DNA from 3 places in the Hahella aquimaris genome. Region 1 is predicted to be linked to each of the others. Evidence: predicted binding sites of a transcription regulator. Region 1 holds the regulator's gene; each other region holds the start of a gene.
The links. The regulator sigma-54, encoded in region 1, starts transcription at its own class of promoters, with help from an activator protein. The targets are predictions, from matches to a motif close to TGGCACNNNNNTTGCTNT.

Region 1 (4,200 bases):
ATATTTTTTCTTGAAATGCTCTCCCAGGCACTCGCAGATATAGACGGAGCGGTGTTGCCCGCCAGTACAGCCGATGCTGATCGTCATATAGGTGCGGTTGCTGTTCTGGAAGTGCGGAATCCAGGTCTCAAGAAAGCTGATGATGTGCTGCAGCATCTGTTCCGGTTCCGGATGCTGCTTAAGGAATTCAATGATTTCCTGATCAGTGCCTTTATAGCCGCGCAGTGCGGTGTCCCAGTAGGGGTTGGGGAGGCAGCGTACGTCAAACACCATGTCGGAATCCGACGGCACGCCATGCTTGAAGCCGAAAGACTGAAAGAGCAGAGCCAGCTCTTGGGTTTTGTGTCCGATAACCCTGATCTTTACCTGATCTCGTAACTGGTAAATGGAGAGGTCGCTGGTGTCTATGTAGAGGTTCGCCAGGGTGGCGATTGGCTCCAATAACTGCTTCTCTTTGGCGATGGCTTCTTTCAGCGATGTGCTTTTACTGCTGAGCGGGTGCTTGCGACGCGTTGCATGAAATCGTTTGATCAAGGTGGCGTCATTAGCGTCAAGATAGATGATTTCCACATCGATATTATGCGCTTGCAGAGTGGCGTAAATGGACGGGAAGTCCGATAAGTCCCTATAAAGATTACGGGCGTCTATGCTGACGGCGAGCTGCTGGTTTTGGGTTTTCCCCTGATCCAGCACCTCTTGGGTGAGAGGCGAGAGGAGACCGATAGGCAGGTTATCGATGCAGTAATAACCCATATCCTCCAAGACATGGAGCGCCGTACTTTTTCCGGAGCCTGAACGACCGCTTACGATAATCAGCTTCATGTCTTCCTCTTTCCATCGAAGCTGGATTATTTCTCCAGCACCCTCCTGAACAGGGTTTCGTCGTTGTCACAGTCGCGCAGGTGTTCGCAGAAGCGACGGTCATTGAATTTCTGGGCCAGTTGGCTCAGTAGGTCCAAGTGTTCGCTGGTGGCCTCCTGAGGCACGATCAGAACGAACAGCAGGTCTACGGGTTCGTTGTCTATGGCGTCAAAAGGGATCTTGTCCTTGAGTGTAATCAAGGCCCCTATGATGCGGTCGCAGTTTTCCAGGCGGCAGTGGGGTATTGCGATGCCCTGGCCGATACCAGTGCTGCCGAGTCTTTCACGGCAGATCAGGTTGGTAAAAATGGCGTTCTCGTCCAAAAATGGAAAATGTTGCGCAATCAGATTGGCGATATATTCGAGAACGCGCTTCTTACTCGAGCCCGACACCCCACAGCGTGTGAGGGCGGGCGAGATAATTGACTCAATAGTTAGTGTGGTTTGGGCCATGTTCTGTTATCTGGCGGATGCGCCGTGCATCCGATCAACGTGCTTCTCTTTGTGTTTGAGGATCTGGCGATCTAATTTGTCCACCAGTGCGTCAATTGACGCGTACATATCTTCGTGTTCAGCATTGGCATGCAGGTCAGCGCCGCTTATGTGCATGGTTGCTTCTGCAATCTGACGCTGTTTTTGAATGGAGAGCGTAACTTGGACATTACTGATACTGTCGAAGTGTCGTTCGAGCTTGTCGAACTTGTTGTTAACGTAATCTTTCAGTGCTTCAGTTAACTCGACTTGATGTCCGGTGATGTTCATTTGCATACTTTGCTCCTAATGCCAATATACGGTGCATTATGAATTTTGCACTTCCATGAAAAATACTAGCACATCCAGTTTGTGACTATTTGATTTAAGTCTTATACCTGTATTCCTCCTTTTAAATTAATCGCTTACGTTCATTGGAAGGCGGAATGGAAAGCGCCTCCCGGTACTTTGCGATCGTGCGACGGGCGACGTTGATGCCCTGTTCGCCAAGCAGCGCAGCAATTTTGCTGTCGCTCAATGGTTTCTTCGGTGATTCCGCCGCAACTAACTTCTTGATAATAGCTCTAATAGCGGTCGAAGAACACTCGCCACCCGTGTCTGTGCTGACATGGCTGGAGAAAAAGTACTTCAGCTCAAATACGCCGCGAGGAGTGTGCATATATTTCTGGGTGGTCACCCGGGAAATGGTTGACTCATGCATCTCCACCGCCTCCGCAATATCGTGCAGCACCAGCGGCTTCATCGCCTCTTCGCCGTACTCTAGGAATCCTTGCTGATGTTCGACGATTTGTGAAGCGACTTTCAACAGAGTTTCATTACGGCTTTGCAAGCTTTTGATAAACCAGCGCGCTTCCTGTAACTGATCGCGCAAGTAAGTGTTGTCTGAGCTGTTGTCCGCGCGTCTCACCAAGCCCGCATAGCCAGGGTTGATGCGGATCTTGGGGGCGATTTCCGGATTCAGCTCCACCAGCCACCGGCCATTGTTTTTTTTGACGATAACGTCAGGAACCACATATTCGGTATTGCTTTCCTGAATGCCTTCGCCCGGTCTTGGGTTCAAACTTTGAATCAGCTTTAGTACTTCCCGCAGATCGTCTTCTTTCAGGCGGCTGCGACGCATTAGTTGGGCGTAGTCGCGGTTGCCAAGCAGATTGATGTAGTGGCTGACCACCAGCTTGGCTTGACCTAGCCAAGGGGTGTCTTTCGGCAGTTGATTCAGCTGGCTCAGCAGGCAATCCTGCAGGTTGCAGGTGGCGACACCGGGAGGATCGAATTGCTGGATACGTTTTAAAACTGCGCATACTTCGTCCAGCTCAATTTCTTCTTCCCCCTCAGTTTGCAGACCGCTATGAATTTCATCGGGAGTGAGGGAGAGATAACCATCAGGACTGACTGCATCAATAATCGCTACGGCGATCATGCGGTCAATGTCGGACATGGGGGTAAGGTTGAGTTGCCAGAGAAGGTGGTCTTGCAGGGTTTCGCCTTTGCTGTTGCGGGACTCGAAGTCGTATTCGTCATCCTCGCCGCCGCTGTAGTTGCTTGATCCGCTTTGGAAGACATCATCCCAGGCGGTATCGACGGGCAAATCGTTCGGAATGGAGTCGGACCAGTTGTCCTCTTCAGCGAACCCCCCTTCATCCATGCCCGACTCCTGCGTTCGTTCCTTGCTGGAGTTGTTGGCGAGCATGTCGCTGATCGTATCGTTCTGAACGTGGTTGGGTGATTCGTCCTCTTCAGACACTTCCAGCATGGGGTTGGACTCAAGCGCTTGTTGAATCTCCTGCTGTAAATCCAGTGTTGAAAGCTGCAAAAGTTTTATTGCTTGTTGCAGTTGCGGGGTCATGGTCAGCTGTTGACCCAGCTTTAACTGCAATGAAGTTTTCATAACCATCTGATGCTTACCACCGATTCAGGCACAGATCTTGTGAGTTTTTCATAGTTATTAGGTGCTTTAATCCTAAGCTCTTGAGCCTTGAGGTCCATCTGGGATGGAGACCGCCGGTTAAACTAAAGTTTGAACTGGTCACCCAGATAGACCTCTCTAACCTTTGGGTTGGCAAGGATATCACTTGGGGCGCCGCTTGCGATAATAAATCCTTCACTGACAATATAGGCGCGTTCACAAATATCCAAGGTCTCGCGCACATTATGATCTGTAATTAAAACGCCGATGCCGCGCTTTTTGAGATGCTCAATAATCTGCTTGATATCGTTGACGGAAATAGGGTCCACCCCGGCGAATGGTTCATCCAGCAGGACAAATTTTGGCTCTGTGGCCAGCGCGCGAGCGATTTCCACGCGTCGACGTTCGCCCCCTGAGAGGCTCATGCCAAGGCTTTTGCGAATATGGGTGATGTGAAACTCCTGTAGCAGTTCTTCCATTTTTAGTTTGCGCTCCTTGCGGCTGAGATCTGCTCTGGTCTCAAGGATGGCGTAGATATTGTCCTCCACTGACAGCTTTCTGAAGACCGATGCTTCCTGTGGCAGATAGCCGATGCCCTTGCGCGCTCTCCCGTGCATAGGCAGGCCAGTGATTTCCGCTTCGTCAATGAATACGCTGCCTTTGTCGCTGGGGATCAGTCCTACCACCATGTAAAAGCAGGTGGTTTTTCCTGCGCCGTTAGGTCCGAGGAGGCCAACGATTTCGCCGCTGCGAATTTCAACGGACACATCTTTTACAACAGGCCGTTTTTTGTAGGCCTTGGCCAGATTTCTGGCAGTGAGGGTGCTCATTGTTTATTAGATTTGGGCGGATGATAGATGATTTCAACCTGCTCGGTTTGATTGCCCGATGAGGCTCCCTTTGCCGTGACTAAACGCTTGTCTGTGAAATAAATGATTTCTT
Region 2 (4,200 bases), 450 kb from region 1:
ACCAGGTGCTGACCGAACAGCAAGGTGTCGCGGAAGTCGCTGATGTTGGTTTTGTCGCGCATCAGCTGGAAGTACCAGGAGCCGTCGCCGGTATCGCCGAACATCACAGAACCGATGATTTTGTCCTCTCTGATCACCACCTTTTTATAAACGCCGCGTTTGGGGTCCTGAAACACGATGTTTTCGCTGTCGTTGTCCCCCAGGAAGTTGCCGGCGGAAAACACATCGATGCCGGTGACTTTGAGTTTGGTGGAGACTTCCTTCTGTTTGTAGATGCCGATGCCGTAGCCCGCCAGATGGTTGGCGCAGACTTTGGCCTGATCCCAAATGGGCGCCACCAGGCCGAATAATTCTCCCCGGTGCTGGACGCATTCGCCAATGGCGTAGATGCTGGGGTCGAAGGTTTGCATGGTGTCGTTGACCACCACCCCGCGTTCACAGTACAAACCACAGGATTGCGCCAGCTCGGTGTTGGGACGAATGCCGACAGCCATCACCACGATATCCGCAGGAAGCGTCTCGCCGGTGTCGAACTTGATGGCTTTGACGCTGCCGTGCTCATCGCCTTCCAGGCAAGAGGTGTTGGCGGACATGCGGAACTTCATGCCGCGCTCTTCCAGGGCCGCTTGCAGAAAGCGGGCGGAGGGACCGTCCAGCTGGCGATTCATCAGAATTTCCAGGTTATGCACGACAGTGACGTCCATACCGTGCTTCAACAATCCGTTGGCGGCTTCCAGACCGAGCAGGCCGCCGCCGATAACGATGGCGTGTTGTTTGGATTTGGCGGCGGACAGCATGGTGTCCACATCGGAAATATCACGGAAGGTGATGACGCCTTTCAGGTCTTTGCCTGGTACAGGAATAATGAAGGGGTTGGAGCCGGTGGACAGCAGCAGCCTGTCATAGGCCGCTTCTGTCCCGTCCGCCGCATACACAATCTTATTACGGCGATCCACTTTCAGCGCCCGCTTCTCCCATCCGGCGTGCAAGGTGATGTTGTGAGTTTTGTACCATTCCATGTCGTTGATCATGATGTCTTCGAGCGTCTTTTCTCCGGACAACAACGGCGACAACATGATGCGGTTGTAATTGCCGTGAGGCTCTGATCCGAACACGGTGATGTCGTATTTATCCGGCGCTATTTTTAGCAACTCCTCGACAGTCCGCATTCCAGCCATTCCATTTCCGACGACGACTAATTTTTCTTTCATGGACCTTCTCCAGCTCGCTGAATCCGCTACAGGCTAATTGACGGTGATAGAGCATGAATGGCGCCAACCAAAATCTCGTTATTTTTAAGTAACTGTAATTAAAGAGATAAAAAGTGGTTTTCGATGCATTTCGAGGAGTTTTGCTTGTCAATGGTGCGGAATGACGCCTGAGTTTTGTTCTAAAAAAGTGCGCAAATTTTAGCTGGCGCCCAACAAGAGTGATTAATTTGGTGCGGGATTGGTTTTTTGTGTTGCGCTTATTTGGTGCGTTATGTGGCGGAAAAAAGCCTAACGGTCTTCCTGATAAATTTAATTATTTGATATACATGGGGATTTATGTTTCTTCATGGTTGCGAAAGAGATATCAGGACAGGCTGAAAGGAGGTTAAACAAGCCTGTTTTATCGGTTGGCACAGCTTTTGTAGTTCCTGTGGGTGCTTTTCTACGAGAACTCAACTGCCAATAAGACAGGAAGATTTATGTCATCCGATAAACTCAATATTTTGGATCTGTCCCAAGGGGGCGTCCGAACCTTGCATTACACCTGGTTCGCGTTTTTCCTCACGTTCGTCATGTGGTTTTCCCACGCGCCGATGAAACCATTCATTGTGGAAGCATTCAATATGTCCAATGAGCAGTGGAAGGCGCTGTTGATTTTGAACGTGGCGCTGACCATTCCCGCGCGTATTGTCATTGGCATGTTGGTGGATAAGTTCGGCCCGCGTGCGGTGTACAGTCTGTTGTTAATGATTTCCGCTTTCCTGTGTTGGGGATTTGCGTTTTCCACCACCTTTGAGCAGCTTGCTCTGTTCCGGTTTTTGTGTGGATTCATCGGCGCGGGTTTTGTCATCGGCATCCGTCTGGTCGGAGAGTGGTTTCCCGCCAAAACCGTTGGCGTGGCGGAAGGCGTCTATGGCGGTTGGGGGAATTTCGGCTCCACCGCGGCGGCCTGGACGCTGCCATCAATCGCCGCTTATATCTATGGCGGAGATGAAGGATGGCGTTATGCGATCGCCACCACTGGGGTCGTCGCCTTCTTCTATGGACTGCTGTTTTACCGCAAAGTTCGCAATACCCCAAAAGGCTCTACTTATTTCAAACCCAAGAAGAGCGGGGGACTGGAGGTCAGTTCCTGGAAAGACTTCTGGTTTTACATCGCCATGAACCTGCCCATGTACATAGCTTTGGCGGTGTTGACCTGGAAGCTGTCTCCCGCCGGTCTGGGACTGCTATCCGACTCTACGGCTTCGATTTTGTGGGCGGGGCTGGTGGCGTTATTTATCGTCCAGTTCTGGCAGATCTACAACGTCAATCATGAGCGCCTGAAGCAAGGCGTGCCGGAAATGCAGCGTTATAAGTTCAAGCAGGTGGCGGTGTTGGACTGGGCGTACTTCGTGACCTTCGGATCGGAGTTGGCGGTAGTGTCAATGTTGCCCGCTTTTTTCATGGAAACCTTTGGTCTGTCGCCAGTGCAGGCGGGTCTGTTGGGAGGCGCTTTCGCCCTGATGAACTTGGTGGCCCGTCCTGGCGGCGGTCTGTTGTCGGATCGCTTTGGCCGCAAGAAAACCTTGTCTATCCTGATTGCGGGCCTGGCGGTGGGGTATTTGCTGCTGAGTCAGATTTCTGCAGCCTGGATGATCCCGGCGGCGGTGGCGGCAGTCATGCTGTGCTCCTTCTTCGTGCAGGCGGGGGAAGGGGCGGTGTTCGCCATGGTGCCGCTAGTGCAGCGCCGTATGACCGGACAAATCGCGGGTATGGCGGGCGCCTACGGCAATGTGGGCGGCGTGACTTTCCTGACGGTGTATTCATTCGTCGATGCATCCACATTTTTTATGGCCATTGCAGGAGCGGCGGCAGTTTGTTTTCTCGCCGTGCAGTTTCTCGATGAGCCTGAAGGGCATATGGTCGAAGTGGGCGAAGACGGCAGCGTGCAACTGATTGAAGTGAACTGATTGACATGGGTCTATTGCTGCGGCGTACTACCTTTAATTTTTGCAGCAGGATGAGTGGCGCATGATATTCGCCAGCGATTTGTCGCTATCCGTTGATCAACACAGCATTGCCGGCGTGAAACCCCGCAATGAAGACTGCATCGGCGTGCGTATTCCTGATCGGGAGACGTTGCAATTGAAAGGCGCTGTGGCGGTCATCGCGGATGGCGTCAGTGCGGCGGAAGCGGGCAAGGAAGCCAGCGAAGCCTGCGTCACCAACTTTTTGAGCGATTATTTCTGCACTCCGGATTCCTGGTCGGTGAAAAACGCCGCGCAGAAAGTGCTGCAGGCGTTGAACCGCTGGCTTTATGGACAAAGTCTACGCACCTTGAATGACGACAAAGGATATGTGTGCACTTTGTCCATTCTGGTATTGAAGTCGACGCAGGCGCATATCTTTCATGTGGGCGACAGTCGGATTTATCTCTATCGGCAGGGCGAGCTGGAACAGGTCACTACGGATCACACCGCCCGCGTTGATGCAGAACGCACTTATCTGGCTCGGGCCATGGGATTTTCCGCCAATCTGGACATCGACTACCGCGTGTTGGAGATACAGGCCGGAGATGTGTTCCTGCTGAGCACGGATGGCCTCCATGATTTTATCCCGCATCATCAATTGCGGGAGCGGCTGCGAGACGCCGCGCAAGCGTCTTTTCAGGGGCTTGCTGCAGACCTTTTACAGGCAGCTCTGCAGGCGGGCAGTGACGATAACCTGAGTTGTCAGATACTACGGGTGGAGAGTCTCGGGTTACGCGATGCGGACGCCTGCTGCCGCGAACTCAGCCGCCTCCCGTTTCCGCCGCCGTTGGAAGTGGGGCAGAGCCTGGACGGCTATCGCGTCGATCGTATTCTGCATGAAAGCGCGCGCAGCCAGGTCTATCAGGTCACTGATATGGAAACCGGGGGGCGTGCGGTAATGAAAACGCCCTCTCTCAATTTCGTGGATGATCCTGCTTATATCGAACGTTTCACCATGGAGGAGTGGATTGCGCGAC
Region 3 (4,200 bases), 3.2 Mb from region 1:
GATGGACGCCACGGTAAAGCCGGCGAGAAAGGCGATGTTGCCGTATAGCCAGCTTTTCATGCCGCCGACAATTATGAAGCTGAAGTTCAGCATCAGCAGAAAAAACAGAGTGGGGGTGACGCTGAATTTGATTAGCACCAGAATCACGCCGCATAGAAAGCCGTCCACTACCATCATGCCCTGGCGGACCTTGGTGTTCTTCTGTTTATCGAAGAAGCGCAGAGCGAAATACAGAATATGCGGCCATAGCATGGCGCCGGGAATGATCCAGATAAGGTACTCGTCGAAATGCCCCTCCAGAATGCCGGCGACGATAATGGCGGCGCATACCAGATAGCCGAGCACCCGGGCGTTATAGTCCGGCATGGGCGGGATCGTCACCTGAGTCGGGGAGTGCGGCGTATTGGCGAGATGTGGAGGTATCGGCATCATTTGTGTCATAACCGCGAATACCGGTATTGTCCCGTCAGCATATTTTTCAACCTAACCAAAAGTCCCTGCGAGCGCATGGGAGTGGCAATGCGGCTCGCCGGTTTGCTGTTATCAATAAAAACGTCCTGTCCTAGCACGGATATACCCTAAAAAGGACAGGATTAGAAGGTTTTCCGGGTGGAAAGCGGGAGGCGCCTGTGCAACAGGCGTAGCGCGACGCATTGGTTGAATGCGGGATTGCCATGTAAAAAGCCGTTGGACCGGCGTAAACCATCCGCCATAACTGCCGCCCTCTTCTGGTAGTATAGTCCACCAGCGCTACGATCGCGTCTAAGGTTAGCAGTAATGGGGTTGTCGGACAATCTGTGGGACGGTTTTGTCTGTCGTTAGACAATCTTTAACCTTTTGAGTTGGCGTAAATGGAAGATGAAGTGGCGTGATAGGACAAGTGTTTTCTGACGGTCAATTGCATATATTTAAGAATTATTCCTATTTATAATCTGATCCGAAATCAGTCGCCGGGCTTTTGTTGGTCTGACCGGCGGTCACGCGGATAAACAACAGGAGCCACGTATAACACCATGGCGGTATTAGATATTCTTGTAAATCGAACCTCCACTCCCTTGTTGCAGGCGCCGGCGCCGAGCCATGAAGAATTGCGGAAACTGTATCCGGTGATCATGCGCGCGCCGGACCATGGCCGCTTACGGCCGTGTCGGTTGATTATTGTGGAAGGCGAGGGGCTCGATGCTCTGGGCCGCATATATTACGAAACTGCGGAGCAGGATGGTCAGGACGACGCGGCCAAGCAAAAACTGGCCAAGGCTCCCAGTCGCGCGCCAATGGTGATTGTGGTTGTCGCCACTGCGCAGGAACACCCCAAGGTTCCGGAGTCGGAACAGCTGATTTCCGCCGGTTGCAGCGCCTATGCGTTGATGCTGGGGCTGGAGGAATTGGGCTATGGCGCTATGTGGCGCACCGGATGGGTGGCCTATGACGAGCGTGTCAAGCAGCGTCTTGGTTTGGCCTCCAACGAGCATGTCGTGGGTTATCTTTATGTAGGGACGCCGGCCAGTAAAGAGAAGAAAGTTCCCGAACCGCCTGCTTTTGAAGAGCGCGTCAGTTTCTTCACTGGCGAAGCGAGCTGATTTTCCTGCGACGCTGCATGTTTTAGCAGGCGTCGCTTATCTCATATCCCCACCCGCCATATTCGTCCTCCTGTTAAACCCTTTCGATGACGATGGTTGTCCTTTTGCCGCATGGCGTGGACGCACTTTTCTTCAGGGCGGTATCCCTTTGCCGCCCTCCGCTTGACTGAAAATGCTATCTAACTGAAAAATAAAATAAAAAAAATAACTGGCGCGGGACTTGCTGACATTGACGCAAATGACGATTGTCGCAGTCAGGCAACTGCAGAGGTGTTAGATGGCCATATCATTCGACAAAGCGCTGGGTATCCATGAGCAAGCGCTGAACGTCCGCGCCAGACGGGCGGAAGTGCTGGCGAACAACATAGCCAATGCGGACACGCCGGGGTTTCGCGCCCGGGATATCGATTTTAAAGCCGTGCTCAGGCAGGCCAAAAGTATAGAGGACTCACTGGAGGTGGTTACAACCCACGATGCCCACATGGCGATAAAAACGCCGGCGGAAGGGGCCCTGTTGTACCGCCAGCCGCTGCAACCTTCCATTGACGGCAACACCGTGGATACGCAGACGGAAATCGTGCAGTACTCCAAGAACGCGCTGGATTTTCAGGCCAGCTTTGAATTCCTCAACAGCCGCCTGAAAGGCATCGTCAGCGCGATTAAAGGAGAATAACGATGGGGATCAATAGCATTTTCGACATTGCCGGTTCCGGTATGACTGCACAATCCGTGCGACTTAACACTACCGCCAGCAACCTGGCCAACGCGGACACCGCCAGCTCGAGCATCGATCAGACTTATCGTGCGCGCAAGCCGATTTTTGCGGCGGTGCATCAGGACGCTCTCAATGCGGCGATTCCTCCTTCGATCAACGATGACGCCTCTCGCGGCGTTGAGGTGCGCGCCATTGTGGAAAGCGATGCCTCTCTGGAGCGTCGCTACCAACCGGACCACCCCATGGCGGATGCGGACGGCTATGTGTTTTATCCCAACGTGAATGTGGTGGAGGAAATGGCGGATATGATGTCCGCTTCCCGCAGCTTCCAGACCAATGTGGAAGTGCTGAATTCAGCGAAAACCATGATGCAGCGCCTGCTGACTATTGGTCAGTGATGAACTTTTCGTGAGGACAGCGTGATGAGCGATATCAATACGGCAAATCAGACTAGCGACGCGCTGAGTCAATACGCGCTTCAGCAAAAGTCCGCCAACAGGAAAAACGAGCTGGGTAAAAACGAATTCATGGATCTGATGATCGCCCAGTTGAATAACCAGAGTCCGCTCGATCCCCAGGACAATACAGCGTTTGTCGCACAGTTGGCGCAATTCAGCTCGGTGGAAGGGATTCAGTCATTGAATTCGACCGTGGACACAATGGCCTCTCAGTTTCGCAGCGCACAGGCCTTGCAGGCCTCGGCGATGGTGGGACGGGATGTGCTGGCTCCGATGGAAAGCGCTATCAAGAGTGCGGATGGATCCATAAATGGGGTGGTGGAGCTGCCTGCCGGAACGTCGCAATTGACCATTAGCGTCTATAACGAGGCTGGCGAACTCATCACGACTATTGATAAAGGTTATCAGCCCGGTGGCGATGTCACGTTCAGTTGGGACGGCAAAAACAGCAACGGCGAAACTTTGCCGGCGGGGCGGTATGAAGTGGTCGCACGGGCTCGCTACAGCGGTGAGCAGATGCAAGTCAGCTCTTATCTGGCGGCCAATGTGGATAGTGTATCAATCGCGCGTGACGGCGGCGTCACTTTGAATCTGGCCGGACTTGGCTCGGTCGGATTAAGCGATATCAAACAGATCAGTTAGCATGTGCGAGGTGTGGTATGCCGTTTAATATCGCGTTAACAGGAATCAGGGCAGCGTCGGTCGACCTGGAGGTGACCGGCAATAATATCGCCAACGCCAGCACTACCGGCTTTAAACGGTCGCGTGCGGAGTTTGGAGATCTGTACGCCAACAGCTTTTTAAGTCTGGGCTCTAACCCGGTCGGAGACGGCGTACGGGTGCAAAAGGTGCGGCAAGAGTTTGCGCAGGGCAATCTTTCCTTTACCGAGAATGGTCTGGACCTCGCCATCAACGGCGAAGGCTTCTTTATCCTCGACACCAACAACGGCGATCGTCGCTACAGTCGCGCCGGCGCTTTCGGCATCGACAAGGAAGGTTATGTGGTGAACAGCTCCGGCATGCATCTGCAGGGGTTTGTCGCCAATGACAGCGGCGTCGTCAGCGGAGTGCTGGGCGATCTGTTGATAGATGACACCAGCCTGGCGCCGGACAGAACCACAAGGGTGGACGCCAACCTTAACCTGGATGCGTCCGAGCCGGTGCTGCTGGAACGTGGCGATACACTGTCCTCAGACGGCGTGTTTATTGGGCAGGCGGTGGATGCTACCGCCGCCGGCACGAATGGCGCTAATGGCTATGCCGCACAGACAATTACCGTGACTCAGGCTGATGGCTCCACTTCAACGGTGACCATTCCAGCGAACAGTTCCGCGAATGAAATAGCGGCCCTGTTCAACAACCTGGACAACATAGACGCCGCCGCCAGTACTCGCGCCACGATTACGGCGGCGGGTTTCAACAATGCCTCCGGCACTATGCAGGTGTT

Region 2: the regulator sigma-54 is predicted to act here: its motif matches at 1,620-1,637, upstream of O5O45_RS31085 (NarK family nitrate/nitrite MFS transporter).
Region 3: the regulator sigma-54 is predicted to act here: its motif matches at 1,790-1,807, upstream of flgB (flagellar basal body rod protein FlgB).

Annotation. Positions count from the first base shown of each region.
Region 1 is NZ_CP132203.1:269,999-274,198, forward strand. Features, by position in the region: gene rapZ (RNase adapter RapZ) at 1-822, opposite strand, end outside; gene ptsN (PTS IIA-like nitrogen regulatory protein PtsN) at 849-1,313, opposite strand; gene hpf (ribosome hibernation-promoting factor, HPF/YfiA family) at 1,320-1,628, opposite strand; gene O5O45_RS01375 (RNA polymerase factor sigma-54) at 1,744-3,240, opposite strand; gene lptB (LPS export ABC transporter ATP-binding protein) at 3,363-4,088, opposite strand; gene lptA (lipopolysaccharide transport periplasmic protein LptA) at 4,085-4,200, opposite strand, start outside.
Region 2 is NZ_CP132203.1:6,983,789-6,987,988, forward strand. Features, by position in the region: gene nirB (nitrite reductase large subunit NirB) at 1-1,211, opposite strand, end outside; gene O5O45_RS31085 (NarK family nitrate/nitrite MFS transporter) at 1,691-3,163, shown strand; gene O5O45_RS31090 (bifunctional protein-serine/threonine kinase/phosphatase) at 3,225-4,200, shown strand, end outside.
Region 3 is NZ_CP132203.1:3,485,848-3,490,047, reverse strand. Features, by position in the region: gene O5O45_RS15470 (adenylate/guanylate cyclase domain-containing protein) at 1-432, opposite strand, end outside; gene O5O45_RS15465 (nitroreductase family protein) at 1,014-1,580, shown strand; gene flgB (flagellar basal body rod protein FlgB) at 1,858-2,253, shown strand; gene flgC (flagellar basal body rod protein FlgC) at 2,256-2,693, shown strand; gene O5O45_RS15450 (flagellar hook assembly protein FlgD) at 2,718-3,395, shown strand; gene O5O45_RS15445 (flagellar hook protein FlgE) at 3,413-4,200, shown strand, end outside.